DNA from 3 places in the Cytobacillus sp. FSL W7-1323 genome. Region 2 is predicted to be linked to each of the others. Evidence: riboswitches for the same ligand, from Rfam matches in the RefSeq annotation. Region 2 holds a riboswitch; each other region holds the start of a gene.
What was found. A riboswitch is a leader RNA that binds a small molecule or an ion and turns the genes downstream of it on or off. The one in region 2 is predicted to bind cobalamin.

Region 1 (7,755 bases), 380 kb from region 2:
AAGCGTAATGGTTGAGAATGTAACAATCCAAGAAGCGCTCGTTATCAAAGAGAAATTAAATAAGGTTCAAGGTGTAACTGATGTGATGTGGTTAGATGATGCGATGGACATAAGAACACCAATAGAAACCGGAGACCAAGGCACAATAGAAAATTACTACAAAAATAATCACGCTCTTTATTCTGTCACCATTGAGAGTGGCAAAGAGGTCGAAGCAACAGAAGATATATATCAAATAATTGGTGAGAAGGGATCACTTATTGGCGAAGCTGCAAATACAGCTACGCAGCAGAAAATGACAGGGCAAGAAACGTTACTCGCTGCAGGGATACTTATTCCCATTATTATCATTATACTAGTTCTCTCGACAAACTCTTGGGTTGAACCGCTCTTTTTCTTAACGGCTATCGGTGTATCGGTAATTATTAATTTAGGGAGTAATGTTTTTATAGGAGAAGTGTCCTTTGTGACACAATCAGTCGCACCAATTTTGCAGTTAGCTGTTTCCTTGGATTACGCTATCTTTTTATTACATAGTTTTCAAGATTATCGTAAACAAGGGCATGAGCCAAATCAAGCTATGAAACTAGCTATGAAAGAATCGTTTAGTGTCATTGCCTCGAGCGCATCTACAACTCTATTTGGATTTATTGCATTATTGTTTATGGATTTTGAGATTGGATCAGACCTAGGTTTAAACCTTGTTAAAGGAATAATTTTAAGTTTTATAAGTGTGATGGTATTCCTTCCAGCACTTACATTATTATTCCATCATTGGATTGAAAAAACACAGCACAAATCATTAATACCAAATTTTAAAGGTATTGGAAAAAAAACATTAAAGTTAAGGTTTCCGGTCTTGATTTTCGTCTTACTTCTCGTTATACCTAGCTTTTTAGCACAAAAAGAAACCTCATTTACTTATGGAATGGGGGATCAACCTGACAGTACTAGGTTAGGGCAAGACATCCAAAAAGTAGAAGAAATATTTGGCGAATCAACCGCTGTAGTATTATTGGTACCTAATAATGAAATAGGTAAAGAAAAAGAAATGATAGCATCTATTGAAGAGGTTGACCATGTCTCAAATGTAATTGGCTACACGAATATGGTTGGTTCGACTATTCCGCAAGAATATTTAGAGGAGGAAGCAAAGGAACAATTCTTATCCAATAATTACAGTCGAATCATCATTAATACTGATGCAGGAACAGAAGGAGATATTCCTTTTCAATTAGTAGAAGAGATAAGGGAAATAGGTACTAAGTATTTTGGTAATCAAGCGTTAACTTTAGGCGAAAGTGTTGCACTTTATGATATGAAATCAACGGTTACAGAAGATAATTCTTTAGTAAATACTTTAACCGTTATCGCGGTTGGATTCGTGTTACTTGTCACATTCAAATCATTATCATTACCGATTATCTTATTATTAACAATACAATCTTCTGTTTGGATTAATCTCGCCATACCCTATTTTACCGATACGTCATTAGTATTTATTGGTTATCTCATCGTTAGCACTGTACAGCTTGCAGCAACGGTCGATTATGCCATTTTATTAACAGAGACTTATAAGCATAATCGTGGAAAACTTTCTCCAAAACAAGCGATGAGAAAAACAATTGATGAGAAATTATTTTCCATTATCGTGTCTGCCTCCATTTTATCTAGTGTCGGATTTATATTATGGCTAACTTCTTCAAATCCAATCGTCGGTTCTATTGGATTATTATTAGGTAGAGGAGCATTGCTCGCGTTTTTACTCGTTATCCTTTTTCTACCTGCATTATTATTACTATGTGATAAATTGATTCAAAAAACATCTCTACAAATGGACTTTAGTAACAAGGAGGAAAAACATGAAGATCATTAAATGGATGCTTATCACTGCTTCCCTATTTTTCTTTCCTGTGATGAATATACATGCTGAATCACAAACAGTTAAAGGCGGAATGAGTAAAGGGAAAGTAGCAAACAAAAATGAAGTGATTTATGCTAACTTGCTAGCAGACGGTAACCTAACCGAATTATATGTTGTCAATTCGTTTGAACTGATAGAACCTGGTGTGATAGAAGATTTTGGGAATTACCAAAAGGTTAAAAATCTAACTGACACATCAAAAATTAGCAAAGAAAATGATCAGATCACATTACAAGCAAAAGAAGAAAATTACTATTATCAAGGAAACTTACCAAATAACTTTGAGTTACCTTGGCGTTTTACAATTAATTATTACCTTAATAATAAAAAGGTTGAACCAGAAAATTTAGCTGGTAAATCGGGCGATATAAAAATGGAAATTGCTGTAGAAGCGAATGAAGGTAAGCATTCTTCATTCTCTGAAAATTATATGCTGCAAATTAGCATACCGCTGAACACTGAAAAATTCAAGGATATAAAAGCCGAGAATGCCACTGTTGCACAATCCGGCAAAGATAAGCAGCTCACTTTTACCGTTATGCCGGAGCAGGAAGAAGTATTTACGATTGAGGCAGAAACAAATCATTTTGAAACAGAAGGTGTGCAAATATCTGCTTTACCTGCTTCACTTGCCATTGATAGCCCAGATACTGAAGAATTGACGAGTGAGTTTCACTCATTAACTGAGGCAATTGGTGACATTCATCATGGTGTCGGAGACTTAGCAATAGGAATGAATGAACTATCATCAGGCTTACGGTCTTTAGAGGGTGGGTCTGCACAATATAAAAAAGGACTAAATGAATTAAGTCAGTCTGGTAACCAATTAACAGAAGGATCAGCACAAATAAATAATACTTTATCTTTGATTAAAGATGAGATGAAACAAGCCAGTGGCGTAAGTGGTATTGGGGAACTCGAGAATGTAACAATCGATCTGCCTGAGGTAGCGGATAATCTAGAACAAGCAGCAAATGATGTAGACCAAGTAGTTGTTAATTATAATGAGGTAAAAACACAAATCAATCGTGCTCTGGAGCAGATACCAGATAACCAAATTTCAGATAAAGAGATAAATAAATTATATGAAAGTAATGCGGATAAAGAGGTAATTGATCAATTGGTAGAAACCTATAGAGGGACAAAAGCTGCTCAAGAAGTTCTACTACTAGCCAAAGATAACCTTACAGACATGGTTGAACCGCTATCAACCTTTAGTCAATCAATGAGAGAAGCAGCAGGTAACCTTCGTGCAATATCATCTAATATAGACGAATCTATTCTTCAAATTGACATTGATGAAGGGTTAAAACAATTGACATCTGGTGTTGAAGAAATGGTATCTAACTATAATCAATTCCACCAAGGGTTACTTGCTTATACAGGCGGTGTTTCTGAATTAAGTACATCATATAGTGACATCCATGAAGGAATTAGCGGTTCTCTATCTGGAGCTGAGCAACTAACGAAAGGAGCTGGCTCGCTTCATAATGGAACTGGACAATTACATGATGCAACTAAAGACATTCCTGATGAGGTGACAAAAGAAGTGGATGAAATGATATCGCAATATGATAAATCTGATTATGAGCCAATTTCTTTTGTATCAGATAAAAATAATGAAAAGTTGGAACTAGTCCAATTTGTCATCCAAACAGATAAGATTAAAATAAAAGATAACAAAGAAGATGTAAAAGAAACAAAAGATAAAGTAGGATTCTTCGAGAAACTTCTTAACTTATTTAAGTAAACTTGAAAAACACGCCACTGCAATCTAGGAGGCGTGTTTCTCTTTTCGGTGGTAAATTTATATAAACCTTTCATGTTACATCAAACGATCGGTCAAAATGAAGAATTAGGCTTTCTTCTACTCGGGTTGTAGGAGTGGATTTAATCAATGACTCTAGCTTATATTGTGGTTGGAAGAAAAATGATAAAGAGCCTAACTTTTTCATCATTTTAAGCTGAGAATACATATTCTAAAAAATAAATTGTAAATTTTCCGAAAAATTGATATATTGTTAGTGTGAAAACTAAATAAGCTAAATAAACAGGTGCTTGTTCATCAAGCTTAAAAGGGAAACCGGTTAGACTCCGGTGCTGTCCCGCAACTGTATATGCGAGCGGATTGTACATAACCACTTATTCATTATTGAATGGGGAAGGAGCAAATCCGCCACGACCATAAGCCAGGAGACCTGCCTGTTTTAGCCAACATCATTACCTACGCGGATAGGGGGTGTTAAGTGCGGATAGAAGAACATGTATATAACACTACACATGTTTATTTGTTTGTCCACTCGTTACTTAACAACTTCTTTTAATAGGAGTTGTTTTTTGTTTGAAGGAGGTTTGCTTCTTAGTACTGATTTGAGCAAGCGCTCAATCAAAGGAGATAGAAAGATGTAAAGGGAGTGCACGATGGCGAAGCTAAAAAAAACGCTAGAAGAAAAGGGAGATATTTTTTCTCCTGAAGATTTTCTTGAAGAGGAACAACTCATTGCACAAACGGCAGAATTATTTATTAAGAATGAAGTGTTGCCCCAAATGGATTCATTAGAAAAAAAGAACTATGAAGTGGCTAAGAATCTGTTTAAAAAATCAGGGGAACTTGGTCTACTTGCTATTGATGTACCTGAAGATTATGGCGGGTTTGCACTTGGTAAAAAATTATCCGGGCTTATTGCTGAAAAGATAGGATACGGTGGGGCTTTTAGTGTTTCCTATAATATTCATGTAGGTGTTGGCACATTACCGTATGTTTATTTTGGTTCAGAAGCACAAAAACAAAAGTATTTACCACAACTCATCTCTGGGGATTGGATTGGTGCTTATGCCTTAACGGAAGCAGGAGCTGGATCAGACGCACTTTCACCTAAAACAAGAGCTATTTACAACAGCAAGAGTGATAGTTGGATAATAAATGGGGAAAAACAATGGATTACCAATGCTCACATAGCAAATGTGTTTGTTGTGTTTTGCCAAACAAATGACGGGATGACTGCTTTTATTGTTGAAAAAAACACAGCAGGCGTATCTATTGGTGCAGAAGAAGAAAAGATGGGTATTCATGGATCATCAACAGCTACTCTTATATTGGAAGATGTCGTTGTGCCATCCGCTAATATACTAGGAGAAAAAGGAAAAGGTCATCAAGTTGCCATGAATATATTAAATCTTGCTAGATTGAAGCTAGCTTTCTCGAATATTGGCACAGCTAAACAAGCCTTCAACTTTTCTCTTAGCTATGCGAAAGAGAGACAACAATTTGATAGAGCGCTGGTTGAATTTACGTTGATACAAGAAAAATTAGCTGAAATGGCGACATCTATTTATGCAAGTGAAAGTGCCGCTTATCGCACAGCAGATATGATTGATCAAGCTCCAACGGATGAAGGAATCACCTCTTTAAAAGCATTCGCAATGGAATGTGCCATAAACAAAGTACGATGCTCTGAAATGCTTGGGCATGTAACAGATGAGGCCGTTCAAATTCACGGTGGATACGGTTATATGAGAGATTACGATGTTGAGCGACTATATAGGGATGCTCGAATCAGTCGTATCTTTGAAGGAACAAACGAAATCAATCGCTTAACCATAGCAAAAAACTTACTTCACAAACACTCATCTAAAGATATCACAATCAATACCCCGACACCATTACACCGAGATAGAAACAGCCAATTTATTGAGTTAGGAAAAGAACTGTTATCGCTGTCTTTGAAAGCGGTTTCAAATGCAAAGATTGATATTAATAGAGAACAGCAGTATGCACGTCTTTTAGCTAATATCATCACAGAACTATACACAATGGAAGCGACTTATATGCGGACTTCAAAACTGCAACATCGAAAACAAAATCAAAAGTGGAAAGATTTAGCGACTGATATTAAATGCGAACAATGCTTTCAATATTTGAAACAACAAACGATTAGCCTGATTTCAGCAGCGATACTTGATGAAAAAGAACGATTCGTTGCATTCGCAAATATTGAAAATTACCAAATCCCACTCTACAGCAATCTGTTATTGAAAAAAAGGCAATTAGCACAAATACTTATTGATCAACCAAAATTACTGAAATGAAGGGAGCTAAAATGATGGGTGAGAAAATCGGTTTTATTGGTTTAGGGAATATGGGTTTACCGATGGCGCAAAGCTTATTATCAGAAGGCAATGAAGTGTACGGCATCGACCTCAACAAAGATGCTGAAGCGGCATTGCTAAGGTCGGGAGGTGTGATTGGATTATCAATCAAAAATATCATAAAGCAAGTAAATTTTATTTTCACAAGCTTACCTTCAATGAAAGCGGTGGAAGAAATCTATTTAGGTGAGGAAGGATTGATTACAAAAGGACGGGAAGGCATTGTCCTGATTGATACAAGTACTGTTGCTCCTAGCTTGAATCAAAAATTAGCAGAAGAAGCAAAAAAGAAGAGGATTCATTTTCTTGCTGCTCCTGTCAGTGGGGGTGTAATCGGTGCTGAAAATCGTACTTTAACCATTATGGTCGGTGGTCCTAAACAAGCTTTCGAGCAATCCCAACCATTGTTAAATATTCTTGGAGAGAATATTTTTCATGTGAATGAACGAATTGAAAGCGGAACTGCAGTCAAATTAATCAATAACTTACTTATCGGTTTTTATACTGCTGGTGTAAGCGAAGCCTTAAATCTGGCAGAAAAAAGCAACATTAATTTAGCGCAATTATTTGAGATGTTGAATGTGAGCTACGGCCAAAGTCGGATATATGAAAGAAACTATAAAAGTTTTATCGCGAACGAAGATTATCGTCCCGGTTTTACCTTGCAGCTATTAAATAAAGATCTTGGTTTCGCGCTTGATTTAGCCAAGGAACACGAATTGCAATTGCCAGTTAGTGAATTACTATTAAATATATACAAAAATGCTGAAAACGAGGGTTATGGAAGCCAAGATATGGCTGTTCTTTATGAAAAAGTGAAAAATGATCAAACAAAAAATGCCAAAGAAACGGGGATGAAGGAATGATTAAAACAGAAATTCCAACAATGAAAAACCATATTAATGGTGAATGGGTTGATTCAAGTAGTAAGGAAGTGGAAGCCGTACCGAATCCGGCGAATGGGACAATTATTGCTTACGTCCCCCTTTCTGGTAAAGGAGATGTTGATTTAGCTGTCAAAGCTGCTGCTGCGGTCTATCCTAAGTGGGCTGAAGTACCCGTCCCAAATAGAACGCGTCTGCTTTACCAATATCTTCATTTGTTAAAAGAGGAAAAAGAAAACCTCGCTCAAATTATTACAGAGGAAAATGGAAAAACATTAAAAGATGCGCGTGGTGAGGTACAAAGAGGAATTGAAGTCGTTGAACTCGCAACCTCCACTCCTTATTTAATGATGGGAGATGCTCTTCCTAGTATTGCCGAAGGGATAGATGGCTCAATTTGGCGCTATCCGCTTGGTGTTGTTGCTGGGATTTCCCCTTTTAACTTTCCAATGATGGTTCCTTTATGGATGTTTCCTCTGGCAATCGCCTGTGGGAATACATTTATACTGAAAGCTTCTGAAAGAACGCCGATCTTGGCTGGTAGACTCGTAGAGTTATTCTATGAGGCAGGTTTTCCTAAAGGGGTACTAAACCTTGTACATGGAGGAAAAGACGTGGTTAATCGCTTATTAGATCATCCAGAAATTCGTGCAATTTCATTTGTTGGGTCAGAGCCGGTCGCCAAACATGTTTATCAAACTGGCACCGCTCACGGAAAGAGAGTACAAGCATTAGCTGGTGCGAAAAATCACGCAGTTGTCACATCTAGTTGTCATCTAGAAAAAACGGTTCAAGGTG
Region 2 (7,755 bases):
CAAGAGACGATTAAAATCATCAAATCAACTATACCCGTATTAGAAATTCATGGAACCGCTATCACCACGCATTTTTATAAACGATTATTTGCTGAACATCCTGAACTACTTAACATTTTCAATCATGCTAATCAAGAGAAGGGAAGACAGCCTAAAGCACTCGCTAATGTATTATTTCAAGCAGCTAACCATATTGAACATTTAGAAAATTTAGCGCCGGCAGTTGCTACAATTGCTCATAAGCATCGAAGCTTAGGGGTTAAGAAGGAGCACTACCCAATCGTCGGGGAACATCTATTAGCAGCGATAAAAGAAGTTCTAGGTGATGCAGCAACAGAAGACATTATTACGGCATGGGCAGAGGCTTATGGAGTGATTGCCGCTATCTTTATTTCCACAGAAGAAGAGCTATACAATGCATCAGCATGGGCTGGATTTAAATCTTTTAAAGTAGTAAATAAGGTACCTGAAAGTGATCTTATCACTTCTTTTTATATTGAGCCAAATGATGGTATTACTTTACCAACCCACCAACCTGGCCAGTATGTAACGATTCGGGTAAATATAGCTGGCGAAAAATACGACCATAACCGTCAATATAGCTTATCAGGAAAACCATCAGAAAAGACGTATCGTATATCTGTTAAAAGAGAAGAACATGGTAAAGTCTCTAACTGGTTACATGACCATGTGCAAATAGGAGACAGTTTGGATGTTAGTGCACCAGCTGGTGAATTTGTATTATCATCCCAAGCAGAGACACCAGTGGTATTCATCAGTGGTGGTGTTGGAACCACACCATTATTGAGTATGCTTCATACATTAGAAGGGACAAAGCGAGAAGTAAGTTTCCTTCATAGTTGTAAGAACAAAAACTTACATGCGTTTGGAGATGAAGTGAGGCCGTTGATAGCAGGAATTGAAAATGGGCGTTTCCTAGTAAAATATAGTGATGACGAGGGCAGATTAGATAGTGAGGATTTAAAGCAACATATTAGTGAGGAAGCAGAGTACTATCTATGTGGTCCTATCAATTTTATGGAAAATATGAAGGAACAATTATTGATGTTAGGTGTGGAAAATTCGCATATTCATCTTGAACTGTTTGGTCCAGCCGTTCCTCTAAAAGAAAAGATCAATATGTAAAAGAAGAGCTTTTGAAATATTTCAGTAGAAAAGAGATGAAAACTCATCTCTTTTCTGTTTATTCAATTTTGCCTTTTCCCTTTCAACTTACACGATATAAATGAATAAATTAAAATCAATCCATTGTTAAGACCTTTCATCTCTTAGTAACCTTAATTGTATATTGTCGAGAAGTCCTTCATCAACAAATGAGTTCCTTTCGAAATGTATAAAAAGGCTAAAATGTTAAAGAATATATTTATCAATTATGAGAGGTGAATCATATGGAAACAAAGAGGATAAAACAAATACTTTCATCATCGAGTGATGTAGAAGTTCAATACAATGGAACTTCTGTATGGATAGATAAGTTACATGAAGATGATAAAACAGTTACTGTTCATTTAAGAGGAATTCCTTTAGAAGAAAGAACAGAAGTAGATATTTCAGACCTTAATGAAGTGTAATTACAATTCAACATGTTAGAGTGTAGGTAGATACTGCTACCTACCTTTTTATTTATAGTGGAGAAATGAACCATATTTAAAATTTCTTTCACTTTACATAGGGTACCGGGGTATAATATAATATGTGTAAGGGAGGCGATTCAATGGGATATGAAGAAGATCAGGTAAGAGAAGAAACAATGTGCCTAGAGCATGCAGATAGACGAAGTCATCATTCAGATAAAGTAAAAAAGAATTTAGTCACTCGATTGAATCGTATCGAAGGACAAATTCGAGGTATTAAAGGTCTAATTGAAAAAGATACGTATTGTGATGATGTGATTACACAAATATCCGCAACACAATCTGCCTTAAATAGTGTCGCTAAGATTTTACTTGAAGGTCATTTAAAAGGGTGTGTCATTGATCGGATAAATGAAGGTGACGAAGAAGTGTTAGATGAATTTCTTATTACAATTCAAAAATTAATGAAAAAATAGGAGGATTTTAAACATGGAAAACGTAATTTTACATGTAGAAGGAATGTCTTGTGGTCACTGTGTGAAAGCGGTGGAAAGTAGTGTTGGTGAACTTAAAGGAGTAGACACGGTTAAAGTAGATTTAAATAGAAAAGAAGTCAAAGTTGCTTTTGATGCTTCATCTGTAAAGCTTGATCAAATTAAAGAAACAATTGATGATCAAGGTTATGAAGTTAAATCTTAATCGTGCAGCTTTGCACGATTTATTTTAAATGTTTATATAGGGTAGTAGGGTATAGTATTTAAAGAAAGGTGTGGTAGGAGCATATGTCTAATCAAGACGATTCTCACCAAAAAATTCATTTGCCAATTACGGGAATGACTTGTGCTGCCTGTTCTGCGCGAATCGAAAAAGGGTTAAGTAAAATGGATGGTGTAAACGAAGCGAATGTGAATCTCACTTCTGAAATAGCAACCATTTCCTATAACCCTCAAATAGTAGGAGAACATGCATTTCAGCAGAAGATTAAAGATCTAGGCTACGAAGTTGTTTTAGAGAAAGCTGAGTTTGATATTTCAGGAATGACTTGTGCTGCTTGTTCTGCGCGAATCGAAAAAGTTTTAAATAAACAGTCCGGTATTGCGCAGGCAAACGTGAACTTAGCTTTAGAAACAGGTACTGTAGAATACAATCCTGAACAGGTTTCAGTTGAAGAAATTATTGCAAAGGTAGATAAGATTGGGTATAGCGCTTCGCTAAAAACAACAGCCAGTGCAAATGATGTGAGGGAACAGCATATTAAAAAGCAGCAAAAGAAATTTATCGCTGCTGCTATCCTTTCTCTACCATTACTTTGGACGATGGTTGGGCATTTTGAATTCACTTCATTCATTTTTCTACCAGATTTTTTAATGAACCCTTGGATACAGTTAATTTTGGCGACACCTGTACAATTTATTATCGGTTGGCAATTTTATACTGGTGCATATAAATCATTGAAATCTGGTAGCGCGAATATGGATGTACTTGTTGTATTAGGTACTTCTGCAGCTTACTTTTATAGTTTGTTTCTAACATTACAATCGATGAATGCAACACATGGTCATCATGTTGAGCTCTATTATGAAACGAGTGCGATTATTATTACCCTTATTTTGTTAGGGAAATTATTTGAAGCACGTGCAAAAGGAAGATCATCAGAAGCAATAAAAAAATTAATGAATTTAAAGGCTAAAAAAGCCGTTGTATTAAAAGAAGGGAAGGAAACCATTGTCCCTGTTGAGCAAGTAATGCAAGGCGATATGGTTATCATTAAGCCTGGTGACAGAATTCCTGTAGATGCAGTAATCATTGAAGGGCATTCAGCAGTTGACGAATCAATGTTAACAGGAGAAAGCGTGCCAGTTGATAAGAAAGCTGGTGATGAAGTAATAGGAGCAACTGTAAACAAAAATGGCCATTTAACAGTTGAAGCAACAAAGGTTGGAAAAGATTCAGCGCTTGCGCAAATTATTAAAGTAGTCGAGCAAGCACAAGGGTCAAAAGCACCTATTCAGCGGTTAGCCGATAAGATTTCGGGCATCTTTGTTCCCATTGTGGTAGCTATTGCCCTTGTTACCTTCTGTATATGGTTTCTTTTCTTGCAACCGGGTGATGTAGCTAGTGCGTTAGAAAAAATGATTGCTGTACTCGTCATTGCTTGTCCTTGTGCACTAGGATTAGCGACGCCTACTTCAATTATGGCAGGGTCTGGCCGTTCAGCCGAGATGGGTGTTTTATTTAAAGGTGGAGAGCATCTCGAGATGACACATGAAATTACAACTGTTGTGGTTGATAAAACAGGTACTGTTACAAATGGTCAGCCTGTATTAACCGATATCATAGTCGAGCCTGGAACAAATGAGGCCCATTTCCTTTCCATTGTTGCTGCGAGTGAGAAGTCATCTGAACACCCTCTTGCTGAAGCCATTGTGAAAGGGTTAGAGGAGAGAAATATAGAAAAAGTAAAAAGTGAATATTTCGAAGCGCTACCGGGTTATGGTATCTCTGCGAAAGTTACAGGAAAAGATGTACTGATTGGTACAGTTAGATTAATGGTAGAGAATGGGATAGACTCCTCTTGGTTCTCGAAACAAATGAAAGAATTAGAAGGTGAAGGAAAAACAGCTATGCTTGTGGCTATTAACGGTAGAGCAAAAGGCCTCCTTGCTGTAGCTGATACGATAAAAGATTCATCAAACGAAGCGATTCAAAGGCTACATGATATGGGGTTAGAAGTTATTATGATGACTGGAGATAACCAGTTAACCGCACAAGCCATTGCTAAAGAAGTAGGTATATCAAAAGTCATTGCAGAAGTCTTACCAGAAACGAAAGCAGAAGAAGTAAGAAAGCTACAAAGTCAAGGGAAAAAGGTAGCGATGGTAGGAGATGGTATTAACGATGCCCCAGCATTAGCAACTGCCGATATCGGCATGGCTATCGGTACAGGTACAGATATTGCCATGGAAGCAGGAGACATTACACTTATGCGTGGTGATCTAAATAGTATTGCTGATGCAATCATGATGAGTAAAAAAACCATTCGTAATATTAAACAGAATCTTTTTTGGGCGTTTGGCTATAATACAATCGGTATTCCTATTGCAGCTGCAGGTTTCTTAGCACCATGGTTAGCAGGTGCTGCGATGGCGTTTAGCTCTGTGTCCGTTGTATTAAATGCACTTCGTTTGCAACGTGTAAGATAAAAATAACAAGTTCCGTATGAATTTCTATAAAACATTCTATACAATAAACTGAATGAGAAAAACAAGCTAATTTAAATAGTTAGTTTGTTTTTCTATTTTTATAGAAGACATGAAGAAGATTGGTAAAAAAATTTTGTCCTTTAAGATAAATTATTTTCTTTTAATATGGAATATACCTTTAATTAATTTTTGCCCCACAACTTTAACACCATTGATTTATTTCAACAATTCTATGATTTTTTAATTTATTTACCAAAAAACTATTACTTTTCTGGTTTAAGCATACTCGTTTGAAGGTAAAAAAGTAGAGTTGGTCAGCTTGAACAATTTTTAATGGATTTCAAGACTTTTTTACACAAATAAGAAATGCTATTATTTATTATGGTCTTAAATTTACCGCTAAAAGAACGAAATGTATATTTTAGATTTAGATAAAAGAAATAAATTGTATTCTATGAAATGATGTGATATGATTACTCATACAATCTCAGATACAATATATAGTTATTTTTTTACTTCTTAACAACTACATATAGTAATTGGTTGAAGGAGTCCAAATGGACTTAAAATGGGAATCCGGATAAGCCGGAGCTGTACCCGCAACTGTAAGTGTGACGAAAAGAGGAAACCACTGTTCTTTTGAAAGAATGGGAAGGCTCTTAGTAGATTGATACACAAGCCAGGATACCTGCCTTCTTAATCAAAAGTTTCAATTCTTCGGGGCTTGAGAAGATGAAACGACAGTTGATGAAAAGAGTGTATTGTACACTTGTATTTATACTGTCGTTTGATCCGCTCAAGGTGTAACTGGGGCGGTTTTTTTTATGCCTAAATTTGATAGAAATAGTTTGAAGGAGGAAGGAATTTGAAAACAATGATTGATACGACAGTCAATTTTGAACAATTATATCAACAATTCAACAACTTACCAATTAGTGCGTTAGAAAAGCGTGCAGATCAATTAAATCACTTAGAGTTAGATAGTTTCTACGATCAGTTAATACTAGAATGTCTTTCTTACATAAATGTTAATGAACCTGATTGGACATATGTGGCTGCCCATTTATATTTAAAGAAGATTTATCAACAAGCAGCTGAGAACCGAGGGTACAGTGGTCAGGCTTATGGTGATTTTCATTCTTTAATTCAACAATTAAGTGATATTGATATTTATAGTCCTATTTTATTATCTAGTTATACAAAAGAAGAAATTGATGAATTAGGCAAAGAAATTGTCCCTGAAAGAGATCAGCTCTTTACTTATCTCGGGATCAAAATGCTTACGGATCGTTATGTAGCAAAAGATCGCAAAAAGAGGATTTTTGAATTGCCTCAAGAACGCTGGATGGTTATTGCAATGATTCTTATGCATCAAGAAGAAAAAAATCGGCTGCAATTAGTAAAAGAAGCTTACTGGGCAATGAGTAACTTATTTATGACCGTAGCTACACCAACTTTATCTAATGCAGGTAAGAATTGGGGACAACTATCTAGCTGCTTTATCGAAACAGTTGATGATAGTCTAGATTCAATTTATGACAGTAATACAGACATTGCTGCACTATCTAAAAATGGTGGTGGAATCGGCGTTTATTTAGGTAAGATTCGTAGTAGAGGTAGTATGATTAAAGGGTTCAAAGGCGCTTCATCTGGGGTGCTTCCATGGATGAAACAACTAAATAATACAGCTGTAAGTGTCGATCAACTTGGACAAAGACAAGGGGCAATTAGCGTTTATTTAGACGTTTGGCACAAGGATATCTTCTCTTTCCTTGATGCAAAGTTAAATAATGGTGATGAAAGATTACGTACACATGATTTATTTACCGGTGTATGTCTACCTGATTTATTCATGGAAAAAGTAGAAGAGCGTAGTAACTGGTATTTATTTGACCCACATGAGGTTCGACAAAAAATGGGCTTCTCACTAGAAGATTATTATGATGAAGAAGTTGGTGCAGGTACTTTTAGAATGAAATATCTAGAATGCGTCAATAATGAAGAGCTATCGAAGAAGGAAATTCCTGCTATCGATATTATGAAGTCTATCATGCGTAGTCAATTAGAAACTGGAACACCATTTATGTTCTATCGGGATGAAGTGAACCGTATGAATGCAAACGCACATGCAGGTATGATCTATTGTACAAATCTTTGTACTGAAATCGTTCAAAATCAAAGTGTAACAACAAGAGAAGAAGAGTATACAAAAGATGGTAAAATTGTCATCGAGAAAACACCTGGAGATTTCGTCGTATGTAACCTGTCTTCTATTAACCTTGCCAAAGCAGTGAATGAAGCAGTCATAGAACGATTGATTCCTATTCAAGTAAGAATGCTGGACAATGTAATTGATATTAATAAAATCCCTGTTATCCAAGGGCAGTTAACGAATAAAAAATATCGCGCGATTGGCTTAGGTACTTTCGGCTGGCATCATTTATTAGCTACTAATAAGGTCGTTTGGGAAAGCCCTGAATCATTAGAATTTGCAGACCGACTTTACGAGAAAATTGCTTACTTAACAATTGAAAGTTCTATGAATCTAGCTGAGGAAAAGGGAGCCTACCCCGCATTCAATGGTTCAGATTGGCAAACAGGTGCCTATTTCGAAAAAAGAGATTACCTGAATGCTGATAGCGAACTTGATTGGCAAGGACTAATGGAAAAAGTGAGAGCAAAAGGAATTAGAAACGGCTATTTACAAGCGGTAGCACCAAATGCGTCAACTGCATTAATTGCAGGTAGTACACCGAGTATTGATCCAATCTTCAACAAGCAATACTCAGAGGAGAAAAAAGACTATCGTATTCCTGTAACTGCACCAGACCTAAACGCTCAAACTACGTGGTACTATAAATCTGCTTACCATATCGATCAAAAATGGAGCATTGCTCAAAATGCGAAACGTCAAAAGCATATTGACCAAGCAGTGTCATTTAATCTTTATATTAAAA
Region 3 (7,755 bases), 2.3 Mb from region 2:
CTAAATGCCAGTTCTTATTTAAGAAAAAATAGTCAATTTCACACACATTCGCTCGGCAAGCTGTCTCATATTCGGAAAAAGCAGGTTGGACAATCATTACACGCTTTCTTGCAAATAACTGCCCAATCATTGAGATGATTTCGGCTCCACCGTTGGCAATGAGAACATTTTCTTTTGGAAGTAATGTGGTTTTACTGATACGCTCTGTTAATCGTGTGGCAAACGGATCGGGGTATTCGTATAATGATGAAAGTAAGCTTGACCATTGCCTTTTTACAGCTTGTGGAGGCCCTAATGGGTTAATATTCGCGCTAAAGTCAATTGTCTTTGCGGGCATATCTAACTTTAATACTTCGTATAAATATTGTGGATTCGCACCATGCTTAGGCCATTGCAATCAAAACACCCCCTAGCCATAAGATAAAGAGATACAGTGGAATGGTCTTAGTAATAATAGTATTCGCCTCTACAATATGATTCCTTGATAATGGCATATTAGCTTCCCCCATCGTGGCACGATAAGAAACATGCCCTTCATATGTATTTTTACCACCTAATTGAACTCCTAATAAATAAGCCACAGCTGCTTCTCCCCAGCCACTATTGGGGCTTGGATGTTTTTTCGCATCGCTCATCACTAATCGGAAGCTCTCTTTCTTTCGAATAAATCTCGGCTTATTCACGAGAAGCATACAAAATGCTGTCAGTCTACTCGGTACCCAGTTCACCACATCATCAAGCTTTGCAGACGCCCAGCCAAAATCAATGTATTTCTCATTTTGATAACCGACCATTGAGTCACAAGTGTTAATAGCGCGATAAACTAATGCAAATGGTGCACCACCAATTAATGCAAAGAACAACGGGGCAGTAATCCCATCACTTGTATTTTCTGCTACTGTTTCAACTGTTCCCCTAACAATCTCCGCTTCATCTAGCTCTTCTGTATCCCTACCAACAATATATGAAAGCTTTTGCCTTGCTTCACTTATTTGTTCCTTCTTTAAAGGCTCGTACACTTCTATTGCCGCTTCCTTTAAACTCTTTTGGGCGATGGTAGTTGCGATTAACACCGCCTCAAATAATATTCCAACGATAGGGTGGACAGCATAAGCAATCACCACAATACTTATCGATATAACTAATACAATCAATAAGACTGTTGTTATCATAGCTACACCTTTCCATTTTCTATGCGCCCCTATATTCCATTTATTCCTTAAAAATCCTATTAAAGAACCCATCCACTTTACAGGATGCGGCCATTGCGGTGGGTCACCTATGAATCGGTCAATGACCACTGCTATTGTTAATGCGATTAAATGTTCAATCATCATCTGTTTCCTTTTTTCTTTTACGACTCTTGTGAATCGCTTTTTGTGTACATTCGTAAATACCTTTTCCAATTATTTTTCCTAGGGGTGTAACTGTTCCAGCGAAATCTATTTTCTCTCCACTTTGTGTTGCAGCAACTAATATACTATCCGTAGATGTGCCCGTGGCAACTGTCCCCGTTTCTTTGTCTCTTACTTCTAAATCCATTAATACTTTTGCTTTCGCTTCAGTTGCCGTCATCATTGCTTGAATAAATGCCTCTTCAGAAAGATGACCATTGACAAATATCCAACTATTTATAGTGCCTGGGGTTACTACCTCTTTATGTTTGCTCGCCATCGAAGCATCGACAGCGTTTCCTACACCTGCTGTGACCACGATCAACACAGAGAACAGATCCATTTCGTAAAATTCGTAGATCACATCATACGTATATACCGCTGTCATCATACCAACCGTTTCCGAAGGCTCAAACCCTTTTTCTATAAGAAAATCTACCATCTCCTCATAAAAATCATCACAGTTATAACTTTTATCAACATGGCGATTAACAAATGTTTGATACCAGCCAATACCAGAACCAACAACACCTGATGACATTACCCTTAGAGGTTGGGCAGACTGAAGTGTAATATATTCTTCATTCACCATTAATATAGCAGGTGTAATAATCTCTTCATTATGCCATTTCTCCTCAGGTATTAGGACTACTTGAGGTGCTGGTACTTTCGGGTGGCCGTGCTTCTTCACTTCAGTCTCATAAACTTCTATAATACGTGCTTCTTGCAATACTTCATTAGGTTTATCATTGCAGACTATTTTTCCATCATTTAATAAAACGATTTGATCACAATATAAACCGGCTAAATTTAAATCATGAAAAATGGATATGACCGTTAAACCCTTTTTCTCAGTCCATTCTTTTAACATATCTAGCAATTCTTTTTGATAGGATAAGTCTAAATGATTGGTTGGCTCATCAAGTAATAATATTTCTGGTTCTTGTGCGAGACTTTGTGCCAAAAACACACGTTGTCTCTCTCCACCTGATAGCTCAGTAATATTTTTATGTGCAAAATGCTGTACGCCTGTTTGTTTCATCGATCGTTGAACCACTTCTTCATCATCTTCAGACCATGTTTGGAACCAGCCACTTTGATGAGCATAGCGGCCAAGTGATACAATTTCCTTTACTGTATAAGAAAAACTATGTTCGGCATGTTGAGGTAGGACAGCAACGATTTTCGCTATTTCCTTCGTGTTATAATTTTGTACTGGTTGATCTTTTAAATAAACTTCACCAGATGTGACCGGTATAAGACCACTTAGCATCTTTAAAACTGTCGACTTGCCGCTCCCATTCGGTCCAAGTATGCCGAATAACTGTCCTTTCTCTACTTCAAAGGAAACATCATGAATGACCTGCTTGCCTCCATAACCACCGTTAATTTTTCGTAAGCTATACATCATCACATTATCCTCTGCCTTCCGCTCTTCTTTTAATTAGAATGATAGCAAAAACTGGTGCACCAATTAACGCAGTAATGACACCAATAGGTAACTCAGTAGGTGAAATGACTGTTCTTGCAAATAAATCAGCAAGTATTAAAAACCCCGCACCTGTCATCATCGATAAAGGAAGCAAGTGTCTATGGTCTGGTCCCCATAGCAATCTGGTCAGATGCGGAATGACTAAGCCGACAAATCCGATTGTACCTGACACTGCTACAGCGGCACCAGTTAAAATCGATCCGGCAATTAAGACCATCATCTTACGTTTCTGTACATTCACCCCGATATGACGAGCTCTTTCTTCGCCGAATGACATCGCATTTAATTCCTTGCTATTGGCAATGAGCATCGCAGAACCAATGATAAAGAAAGGAAGGATGATTTGAACATAGTCCCAACCTCTCATCGATACGCTTCCTAACAACCACCCAATAATCTGTCTCAGTTCATCCCCGGTTAAAGCAATCATTAAGGAAATAAATGCACCTAGAAAAGAACTGAAGATAATACCGGTTAAAATGATTGTCTCTACTCTCATGCCACGATCAATTTGTCGCGCAAAGAAAAGGACAACAATTATCGTTAGAAAAGCTGTTGTAATACTAAATAACGGTAAAGTAAAGGTGCCAACAAACGGAATGGATAAACCGAGAAAGATCGTTAATACAGCACCAACAGAAGCTCCTGAAGACACCCCCAATGTATAAGGGTCTGCTAAAGGGTTCCTTAATAAACCTTGAAAGGCAGCACCTGCTATTGCAAGTGATGCCCCGACGAAGCCCGCCAATACTACTCTAGGCAAGCGAATATTCATAACAATATTACTATGCATTGGATTAACATCATTACTTATCGGTAAACGTAAGATTTCCGCTCCAATGATATTGAATATATCTAACGGTAGCACTGAAACAGTCCCTATAGAAATCCCCATCATCATTGCTACACATAAGAAAACGAACGCACAGAGATAAGCAACACCTCTATTATTTAAATACTTCTGGGTAAATCGCTTTTGCAAGCTCCTCTACTCCTTCTACAAGTCTAGGACCTGTACGAGTTACCTTATCAGAGTGCACATCATAGACTTGCTTCTCTTTAACGGCTGTTACATCTTGCCAACCTTCTCGACTTAAAAGGGTTTCTACCGCATTTTCCGTATAATACCCGTATGTAGTGATAATCACATCAGGATTTTTTTCGATGACAGCTTCCTCGTCAATTTGTGGCCACCCTTCTTCTTCAATTACATTTTCCGCTTGGATTAAATTGAGCATATCATCAATAAATGTTTTTTGACCGGCAGTATATAAAGAAGGAGCTGCAGAGATTTCTACAAAGACAGATTTTTTCTCTTCAACAGACTTTGCTTTTTCTTCAATTTCTGCCAAACGGGTTTTCATTTCCTCAACTGTTTGATTTGCTTCTTCTGTTGCTCCTGTTGCTTTACCAATCATTTCTATGGAATCATATACTTCTTCAAAATTCTGTGCATCATTGACAATAAGAACAGGAATACCAGCATCTCTTAATTGATCTAAGCCTTCAGTACTATTATGCGCTCCTGAATTATGTGCTAATACAACATCTGGATTTAAAGCAATAATTGCTTCTACATTAAATTCTTGTCCACCGATTTTTTCAATATCAGCTACTTCTTCTGGATAATTATCAAAATCAGATACACCGACTACCTTCTCACCTAACCCTAATTCGAAAGCGATTTCAGTATTACTCGGGATTAATGAAACAATCGCTTCTGGTTCCTCTTCAATCACCACTTCTTGATCCGCAGCATCCGTTAATGTTACAGGAAAAGCGCTAGTTTCAGTACTCTCTTCAACCTTCTCTTCTCCATCTTTTTTCGGTTCAGCTGTGTCATTCCCACATCCAGCAAGAATACCTGCTGATAGTAGAATCGAGACTAAAAATAAATACCATTTCTTCATGATTGACCCTCCTTAAAATATAAAACATCCCCATTAGTAGGAGATGTTTGGAAGGAATAATCACGACAAAGAAGCCTTACCAAACACCCCCTATCCTCGTAGGTTACAGTGTTTATGGAAGATAGGCAGGTTTCCTGGCTTATGGTTTATAATCAAAGGCTCCTCCTATACAACATATATAGGAGTTTTCTTTGTTTATTAACCAGTTACAGTGGCGGGACCGCATTGGTTTTACACCAATTTCCCCTATTAAGTCAAAAATTGACACCTATTTCCTTAAATCTACAATTTTCTGTCGATTTTATTATACCTTATCATATTTTGTGGTGCATTATTATTTTTATGAATCAGTTACTTGCCATTCTTTCAGTTTTTTATCAAAAACCAATCTCGCGTCTGGAGTGGCTTCCTTCCTCATTGCTTCGAACTCATCATACATATCATCCATATTAGCGAAATCTCCAACTGTCCAGAGCGGTATATTAATTTTTGTACGTGTCTGCTCACTCTGTTCAAAAGAAATTACCAGGCCTTCCTTCATTAAATTTCTTAATGCCATTAACGCGCCTTCTGGAACTTGCGGATATGTTTTTTTCTTTTTTAGGCCTAATAAAGATTTTTCTACTTTTAAATGCTCCATCTTCATAGCAGCAACGTCGCCAAGCATTTTGTAAAAGTCCTGCCAGTCTCGGTAATAGACCTTATTTAACCAACCGTCATCATGCGCTAAATAACAATAACGATTGCTTAAATGGTTATAGAAAGGTTTCTTTAAATGCTCCTTTACATGACTAAGATATAGGAGCTCAGCAATTGCTTGAGCAGGCAATTCATTTAACGATTCTTCCTCCTCGAAATCTATCCAGCAAAAATCACCATAACTATAAACATCTTCGTTTATTAGTGCTGGCAGGTCTTCATGAGCCACCCAATCAAACATGGTATGTACATTCAGTTCCCCATTATCATACTGATGCTTCACTAATAGAAGATGCCCTGTCCTGTTCTGTAATGATTGCATAAACTCAGAAAATTCAATTCCATAAGAAATAACGGACTGGTCCTTTTCGTTTAATAAGATATAGATGAGATCTCGAACACTATGATTTTTCTTTCGCAATTTAGAAACCTCCGAACTGAAAATAGAAAGACGAAGAGCAAATTCAATAGTACCACCTTAGTTATTACCCTCATACCACACACAATTTCGTTTTACTGCAATAATTTATACTAACTACATGTAAATCATAAACAACCGATACAATGCGTCATTTCATCCATTTCATTTTAGCAAAGATAAGGAAATACGATTATTAAAAAAACATTACAAAATAACTATTTCAATTCCTGAGTTTTGTTCATACCCTAAAAAAACCTTTTTATATCAAACCAATGATAACAATCCACTTCTAACACATACTATGAAAATAACTAATGGATTAGCATACAATCTTAACTTTTAAATCATACATTACTTTAAGAAATCATGATTTTCCCAGTAAAAGAATGGTAAGATAAGCATATAATCTCCGTTTACAATTTAAGGTATATCCTCGGTTGAAAGGACTTGAGCTTTATGATTCAGACGATGACAGAAAACCAAATCGCTTTATTGATCATCAAAGCATTAAAAGATAATAAACAAAAAGAATTTAACAGGATTTTAGATGAACTGCAACCGTATGATATTGCTCAAGCTTATGATCATCTGCCTGAAAAGCATAAGAAGCGCTTCTTATTATTTATGACTGCTGACCGCCTTGCCCAGTTGCTAGAGGAATTGAATAAAGACATGCAGCTTGAGGTTTTAAATAAATTAGAAAATGAGAAAACAGGAAAAGTCTTGGATCTAATGGACAATGACGACCTCGCCCTTTTACTTCATGATATGTCAGCTGAGAAAATAGAAGGTCTCCTTGCCGGTATGAAACAAAGTGAATCTCGCATCATTCAGAATATGATGACCTATCCACCAGAAACTGCCGGGCGCTTAATGACTAACCGTTTTGTATGGATTCGTGATTATTACACAGTCCGAGAAGCAGTAGAGAAGTTAAAATCCTTTGCAGAATATGCTGAAACGATTAATTATTTATACGTGATAGATCAAGACAGAAAATTAGTTGGGGTTGTCTCTCACCGTGACTTACTAATCGCAGAGCCCCTCGAGGTTATCCAAGACATTATGTATGAACGGGTCATCTCAGCTGCAGTGACGACAGACCAAGAAGAAGTTGCAAACATGGTCTTAAAATATGATTTTCTTGCTATTCCAATTGTGAATGAAGAAAATGTGCTAATGGGTATTGCCACTGTTGATGACTTGATGGATGTTGTTGTCCAAGAAGCGAATGAAGATATTGAAAAACTATCCGCTTCCGGTAAGGCAATTGACTTTGATACGAAAGCTTTCGTCGCCGCTTATCGAAGGTTACCGTGGCTCATCCTTTTATTATTCATCGGCATTATTTCAGGCAGTATCATAAGCGGGTATGAGGCTACTTTATCGCAAGTCGTAGCCCTCGCCTTTTTCATGCCCATGATTTCTGGTATGACAGGTAACACAGGTACGCAATCATTAGCTGTAGTTGTCCGAGGGCTTGTATCCAATGATTTAAATAAAAAAGTGGTTACGAAACTGATTCTTAGGGAATTAGGGGTAGGCGTGATTATTGGTGTCACTTGTGGTATTTTAATCGCACTGATTGCATTTTTTTGGCAAGGAAATATTTATTTAGGCTTAGTTGTCGGAGTTTCCCTACTTCTTACTTTAATTATCGGGACACTTTCGGGAGCAACTATTCCTTTACTATTATACAAATTCGGGATAGACCCAGCCATAGCTTCCGGGCCTCTTATTACAACATTAAATGACATTTTCTCACTTGTTACGTATTTTGGTATTGCCACAATGTTTATTTCCTACTTAACTTAACATTACTTTTTTATTTTATATTGT

Region 1: it holds a riboswitch for cobalamin, as region 2 does, so the genes downstream of both, MKX67_RS11860 (acyl-CoA dehydrogenase family protein) here and MKX67_RS13605 (ribonucleoside-diphosphate reductase subunit alpha) in region 2, are expected to answer to the same signal.
Region 3: it holds a riboswitch for cobalamin, as region 2 does, so the genes downstream of both, MKX67_RS02255 (ABC transporter substrate-binding protein) here and MKX67_RS13605 (ribonucleoside-diphosphate reductase subunit alpha) in region 2, are expected to answer to the same signal.

Annotation. Positions count from the first base shown of each region.
Region 1 covers NZ_CP151998.1:2,310,852-2,318,606, reverse strand. The annotation lists gene MKX67_RS11870 (MMPL family transporter) at 1-1,876, shown strand, start outside; gene MKX67_RS11865 (YhgE/Pip domain-containing protein) at 1,863-3,674, shown strand; cobalamin riboswitch at 3,960-4,145, shown strand; gene MKX67_RS11860 (acyl-CoA dehydrogenase family protein) at 4,346-6,013, shown strand; gene MKX67_RS11855 (NAD(P)-dependent oxidoreductase) at 6,028-6,939, shown strand; gene MKX67_RS11850 (CoA-acylating methylmalonate-semialdehyde dehydrogenase) at 6,936-7,755, shown strand, end outside.
Region 2 covers NZ_CP151998.1:2,695,380-2,703,134, reverse strand. The annotation lists gene hmpA (NO-inducible flavohemoprotein) at 1-1,146, shown strand, start outside; gene MKX67_RS13625 (H-type small acid-soluble spore protein) at 1,410-1,592, shown strand; gene MKX67_RS13620 (metal-sensitive transcriptional regulator) at 1,736-2,071, shown strand; gene copZ (copper chaperone CopZ) at 2,085-2,294, shown strand; gene MKX67_RS13610 (heavy metal translocating P-type ATPase) at 2,378-4,798, shown strand; cobalamin riboswitch at 5,329-5,509, shown strand; gene MKX67_RS13605 (ribonucleoside-diphosphate reductase subunit alpha) at 5,673-7,755, shown strand, end outside.
Region 3 covers NZ_CP151998.1:423,277-431,031, reverse strand. The annotation lists gene cobD (threonine-phosphate decarboxylase CobD) at 1-397, opposite strand, end outside; gene cbiB (adenosylcobinamide-phosphate synthase CbiB) at 384-1,337, opposite strand; gene MKX67_RS02265 (heme ABC transporter ATP-binding protein) at 1,327-2,802, opposite strand; gene MKX67_RS02260 (iron ABC transporter permease) at 2,810-3,868, opposite strand; gene MKX67_RS02255 (ABC transporter substrate-binding protein) at 3,834-4,796, opposite strand; cobalamin riboswitch at 4,903-5,083, opposite strand; gene MKX67_RS02250 (hypothetical protein) at 5,137-5,916, opposite strand; gene mgtE (magnesium transporter) at 6,373-7,731, shown strand.